Regions from separate parts of the Bacillus sp. MN7755 genome, predicted to be linked through region 2. Evidence: a T-box and tRNA genes for the amino acid it is inferred to sense, from the RefSeq annotation. Region 2 holds a T-box; the other holds one or more tRNA genes.

Region 1 (3,431 bases), on a different contig from region 2:
AACATTAAATATAACTAAAAATACAACCGCATATAAAATAATGCCTCCAAGTAAAATTGCTTTTTTTCGCCACTCTTTCTTTAACATACGAGCGACTAAGTAATAACATACAAATGATACAGCAGAATTTACTAAGCTATATTTTCCTAATGCGAGCTCACTATCGGTCGCTAAGTACACGTATACTGAAATAACAAAAATAAATGTTCCCTCTCTCAATCCTTGGAAAAAATGAGCACGTGTAATTCTTCCCCAATTTTTATCAATTCGTCGCTCTTTCAAAACTTGCGTGATCTCATAGCTACCTTCACATTCTCTCTTAGATAAAAAAAAGCTTAAAACAACAGCGATTGCAAATAGCACTAATGAAAGAAAGAATATGACCGTATAGCCACTCCATTTTTCCATACGCGAAATTGTGTATCCAGCTGCTATCGGTCCAATCATGCCAGAGAAGGATGTAAGAAGTCCAAGAAACCCGTTAAAGAAATCTCTTGTTTCTGGTTCTGTAATCTCAAATGTTAATAAGTTAAACGCGAGCCAGTAAAAACCATATCCAACTCCTAAAAGAGCCCCCATTAATAAAATATAGTGAGAAGCGCTTTTTCCGGCTACTAAAACAACGATAAAAAAAATCGCTAACGTTCCTACGCCTATTCTTAACAAGATTGAGCGATCAATACGCTTCGCTAATTTCCCACCTATAAGAAATGTGAGAGGCTGTAATACAACGCTGGCCAAATTATACAAGCCAAGATTCACATAATTTTGTGTTTGTTTCCATAAATAAATGTTAACAAACGTATTCGATAAAGAAATTGCGAGCGTGTATAAACCTCCAATAAGGAGCAATAACACTAAATCCCGATTCACTTCAACGTCACCAATTATATGTTTCCACTTCATACACAACTCTCCTTTACTTCATGTTCTAGTCTTCCAAAGACAAGCCCAATTATGTAAAAGGAAAGCATAGAAAAAAGCTAGGAGCACTCTCCTAGCTTTTTCTATCATTATTACAATTATTTTGCTTCTTGGTAACGTTTTTCAGCAGCGTTCCAATCTACAACGTTCCAGAATGCACCGATGTAGTCTGGACGACGGTTTTGGTAATTTAAGTAGTAAGCATGTTCCCAAACATCTAAACCGATAACTGGAGTTTTACCTTCAGTTAGAGGAGAATCTTGGTTTGGCGTGCTTGTTACTTCTAACTCACCATTATTTACTACTAACCAAGCCCAACCAGAACCGAAGCGAGTTGCGCCAGCTTTTGCGAATTCTTCTTTGAATGCATCGAAGCTACCGAATTTCGCTTCAATTGCAGTTGCAAGTTCACCTACTGGTTGTCCGCCGCCGTTTGGAGATAAGATTGTCCAGAAGAATGTGTGGTTAGCATGTCCACCACCATTGTTACGTACTGCTGTACGGATTGCTTCTGGTACTTCGTTTAAGTTTGCAACTAATTCTTCTACGCTTTTGTCAGCTAATTCTGCATGACCTTCTAAAGCAGCGTTTAAGTTTGTGATGTACGTGTTATGGTGTTTAGTATGATGGATGTTCATTGTTTCTTTGTCAAAGTGAGGCTCTAAAGCATCATACGCATAAGGTAAATTTGGTAATTCGTGTTTTGCCATTGTTATATTCCTCCCAGTTTATGTATTGCCACTTAAGTGACATACAACTTCATTCTACCCTAATTGCCATAGGGTGCAAACAAATAAATCACATTGTCTTGCTATCATTAAAGTAGCAAAATTCCCACTTCTTTTCAATTAAAATGCTCATATATTTCATAAAAAAAGCTCCCTTCTACAAGGAAGCTTCCTGCTGACATAATAAACATGTGAAATGGATATGGACCCTGTAGGACTCGAACCTACGACCGGACGGTTATGAGCCGTCTGCTCTAACCAGCTGAGCTAAGGGTCCACAATTATGTATGTAACAATACTTCAAATAAAGGAATTCCTATCGGATATATCCTTTAAGAAATGTAAGATAAATTTACCATATAGAAAAGAAAAGTGTCAATTGTATTTTTCTCATTTAAAAGAAGAAAATTAATAAAAGAAATTTAGTTATCTCCACTATATGTAAATATAATATATCTTGAGATTCCCTAGATTCCTACGTTACAATGATTTTATACATACATAAAGGAAGTGAATCTATGTCCATATTTACCCAATTAGCCAAAAGCGTATATTCGCCTAAAGATATGGCGCTATTCCGTTTTCAAAAAATCGGAAAAACCATTTTGTATATTATGCTACTTTGTCTAATCACTACTATCCCAAGAACATTCTTTTACGGTAGCTTTATCCAAGATAGTGTGACCATGGTAAATCAAGCAATTGAAAAAGATTTACCTGATTTTAAAATCGAAAATGGTGAACTAAAAGCTGATATTGAACAACCTATTCAAAAAGAAGAGGGAGATGCTCTTTTCGTATTTGATCCAAATACAACAGATATCGAAAAATATCAAAATAAAACTGGTTTATTTATTTTAAAAGATAAAGTAGTTTCTATAGGAAATGGTCAAACACAAACATACTCCTATAATGATTTATTAGGGACATCTCTTGAGAAAAAGGATTTGCAAGATTTCATTTCTGTATTCGATAGTATTTATCCAATTTTACTAGCCGTTATCGGCGTGTTAGTATACCTATTCCAATTGTTTATTACTTTCTTAGGAATTACTTTACTTGCGTTTATAGGTTCTGCTATGAGTGGTCAACGTAAATTATCTTATAAGCAAGTATGGACGTTAACTGCTTACAGCTACACAATTCCAACAATCTTCTTTATGATTATGGATTTATTCAAAATCGTTGTACCTGGTTCAACATTCATTTATATCGCAGTTGTTTTAATTGTTCTATACTTAACGATTAAAGAAGTTCCAAAACCGAAAGAAAAATAAGACCGAAAAAATGCCTAAATAGGCATTTTTTTTTTGGACAAGCATATATTCCTAGCAAAGGAGTGAAGAATATGAAGAGATTAGGTATATTCTTATTCGTGCTTGTTCTTGGTTATATATTTTATTACGATATAAAAATCGGCACTTTACCGATGTTAAGTTCATATAAAAAAACAAATGCAGCCCAAACGATAAAACAAGAAAATACAGATACAAAACAAAATAAAGAGAACAAAGCAGAAAAAGAAACAAATGTAACTTATAAAACAATTGAAGTCAAAACAGGTGAAACAGTTCTTTCTATAACCGAACAAATTAACAAGAAAAAAATCCCTTCTATTGAAAAGGTAATTGATGACTTTAAAGAACTAAACAAAAGTACATCTGCTACAAAAATACAAATTGGAAAGTCTTATAAATTCCCTTTATATCAATAAGCAATCACTTAATCCTTGTCAATTACATAAAGGCGCTGATACAATAGTAAAAGTGAAACCGAGCA
Region 2 (3,431 bases):
GAGTAGAGCCCATCTTAGAGCATCTGCACCAAACTTCTCTACTAAATCAACTGGATCTAGTGCATTCCCTTTACTTTTAGACATTTTCTGTCCTTCCTCATCTAGAACATGCCCTAGTGATAACACTCGTTTATACGGTACTTTTCCTGTATATAGTGCTGATACAGCTAATAAACTATAAAACCAGCCGCGTGTTTGATCAATTCCTTCTGCAATTACATCTGCTGGAAACTGTTCTTCAAATAACTCTTTATTTTCAAACGGATAATGATATTGCGCAAATGGCATGGAACCACTATCAAACCAAACATCAATTACTTCTGGTGTACGATTCATTGTACTTCCGCATTTTTCGCAGCAAACTTGCACTTCATCTACATACGGCTTATGCAATTCTAAATCTTCCGGTGTTTCTTTCGTACTATGCTTTCTTAAATCAGCAATGCTTTTCGGTGCGAATTGATGATCGCAATTTTCACATTCCCAAATATTTAATGGTGTTCCCCAATATCTATTTCGGCTAATATTCCAGTCCACCATGTTTTCTAAAAACTTACCAAAGCGTCCATGTTTCATATGATCTGGATACCAAGTAACAGTATCGTTATTTTGTAAAAATGTTTCCTTAATTGCAGTCGTTCGGATTAACCAACTCTCTCCTGCATAATAAAGAAGCGGTGAATCACAACGCCAGCAATGCGGGTAACTATGTTCATACTTTTCTTTATGGTATAGTAAACCTTCCTTCGCTAAATAACGAACGATATCTACGTCACAATCTTTTACAAATTTACCTTTCAAAAATGGTACTGCTTCTGTATACTCACCTTTCTCATCTACAACATGTAAGAATGACAATCCTTCACTTTGAACGACTCTATAATCGTCTTCCCCATATGCTGGAGCGATATGAACAAGTCCTGTACCACTATCTGCCGTTACGAAATCTGCTCCGATTACACGGTAACCATTTGTAACTTCTTTCATTGGAAACGGTGCTGTATAAGAAGTATTTAATAATTCTTCCCCTTTATGAACAGATAGTACTTCATAGTTTTCTTTTAATACATCTTGCACACGTTCTTTCGCAACAATGTATACATGACCTTCTTGTTTCGCTTTAACATATTCCATATTTGGATGTACAGCGAGTGCAACATTTGCTGGAAGTGTCCAAGGTGTTGTTGTCCAACCTAGGAAATATTCATTTTCACTATCTTTTACTTTAAACTTAACTGTTGCACTTAAATCTTTTACTGTTTTATACCCTTGTGCAACCTCATGTGAACTTAGTGAAGTTTGACAACTTGGGCAATATGGTGAAACTCTATGCCCTTTATACAATAATCCTTTTTCATGAATCGTCCCTAAAATATGCCATACACTTTCGATATATGGATTCTTTAACGTAACGTATGGATCATCCATATCTACCCAATAACCGATACTTTCAGTGAATTCACGCCACTGCTTCTCGTATGTGAATACACTCTCTTTACACTTCTTAATAAATGGCTCAATTCCATACTCTTCGATTTCATGTTTACCAGAAATACCGAGTTGCTTCTCAACACCTAATTCTACAGGCAAACCGTGTGTATCCCATCCCGCTTTTCTTAACACTTTATAACCAGCCATCGTTTTATATCTTGCTACTACATCTTTAATTGTTCGTCCAAGTGCATGACCTACATGCGGTAGTCCGTTCGCCGTTGGTGGTCCTTCATAAAACACAAAAGATTGTGCGCCTTCTCGATTCTGAATTGATTGCTCGAAAATGCTTTGCTCGTTCCACTGTTTACGAATACGTGTTTCTCTCCCTACAGCTGACTCTTTTACATCTACTTTCTTCATCTACAATCACTCCTTTGAATATTTTAAAGCACACAAAAAACCCGTCCCTATGAAGTAGGGACGGGTTTACCCGCGATACCACCCTAATTCTATTAGCTCTTCACTAATAGCACTTAGCAACGTACTATCATACGTGTTCTTTGTAACGGTAGACATCCGTCCGGGCTTACTCACTTTCAGCCTCGGCTCCTCGGAGATGATTTTCAAATAACGTCTGCACACCGGCTTTCAGCAACATACCGGCTCTCTGGGGAACAGTACACTATTTTACTCTTTCTCGTCTTCAGATTTGTATACTTTGTTAAAAGCTATTTTATTCCATCGGGCAATAAATTGTCAACTAATTCAAAATATATTTTCACTCTTTTTCCCTATTCGTATACAATTACTTTTCAAATTCTCGCAATGCTGCTAAGTTTTCATCATCCTCGATAAGTTCAGCGAAAAATCCTGACTCATCCTCACGAAGTACAATTTCAAGCTCTTCTTTCGCCTCTTCCATTCTGTTTAACTGTGCTAAATAACAAGCACGATCGTATCTTGCTAACAAATCACTCTCATCAATTGTTAATACTTCATTTGTTATTTTTTCTGCCTTTATCGTTTGTCCGGCACCATGATACGAAGATGCTAAAGAAAGCAGAATTGCGGTTTCATTTGGATGGTGTATACAAGCATTTTTCAATACATGAATTGCCTCTTCAAACCTTTCTTGACTTTGATACATTTCTCCTAAAGCAAGAAACGCTCTACTTACAAACGGTGTTTGCTCCGTTAATTGTAAGGTAATCTTTTCTGCTTTTCTTACTTCTCCTGCTTTAAAGAAGACTTGTGCTTGCAGAAGAAGGGTATCATAATCATCTGGTAACTCTCGAACCATTTGCTTCGTTAATTCCGAAGCATCTCGTAACATATCTTCCCCCTCACACTCTATGAAAAGATTTACAAGTTGCTTCGCTACATCGTAATCCCATTTATGTTCTAACGATGTTTGCAATACATCTACTGCTTCTTTATACATCGCCACATTCTCGTAAAATAGTGCAAATCGCTGCGCTGCCATACTATTTTTCGAATTTAGCTTTAAGGAAATTTCATATAAATCAATGATTGTAGTAATAATCGAAATTTCTTTCGCACGGTTTTTCATACGATAAAAAGCTCTCGTAAATATGGATTTTTTCGGCTGTTCATTTTGTTGACGTTCAATCCATCTTTCTGTAACCGCAGATGCAGCATACATAAATGCCATACTTCTTTCTACTTTTTTCACTTTTAATGTATGAAGAAAATCTCGTATGTTAGACAATTTCTTATGTTGTTCTATCGCTTTTACATATACATCAAATATACGTTCATTCTTTACATCTTTTTGTATCACTTTCATTGCAATTTCAATCGCTTTTGCATTTCTATTTTTCACTAATACTTTTGCATAATGATATAGAACTTCTGTATGCTCACCATCTACTTGTAGTGCTTCTTCAATCTGCGCTTGTTCTTTATCTATTTCATCCATCGCTCCATATACGTAGGCAATCGCATCTAATCGCCATATTTCAGGTACTTCGTCTGCT

What was found. The T-box of region 2 lies ahead of ileS (isoleucine--tRNA ligase). A T-box ahead of a tRNA ligase gene usually reads a tRNA of that ligase, here a tRNA-Ile.
Region 1: it has a tRNA-Ile gene. The T-box ahead of ileS (isoleucine--tRNA ligase) is inferred to sense a tRNA for this amino acid. The anticodon was not compared.

Annotation. Positions count from the first base shown of each region.
Region 1 covers NZ_BTRL01000026.1:138,448-141,878, reverse strand. The annotation lists gene ACYVEC_RS26110 (MFS transporter) at 1-906, opposite strand, end outside; gene sodA (superoxide dismutase [Mn]) at 1,023-1,634, opposite strand; tRNA gene ACYVEC_RS26100 (tRNA-Ile) at 1,856-1,929, opposite strand; gene ACYVEC_RS26095 (DUF1189 domain-containing protein) at 2,171-2,929, shown strand; gene ACYVEC_RS26090 (hypothetical protein) at 3,001-3,366, shown strand.
Region 2 covers NZ_BTRL01000015.1:200,801-204,231, forward strand. The annotation lists gene ileS (isoleucine--tRNA ligase) at 1-1,854, opposite strand, end outside; T-box leader at 1,908-2,147, opposite strand; gene ACYVEC_RS17650 (bacteriocin-processing peptidase family protein) at 2,240-3,431, opposite strand, start outside.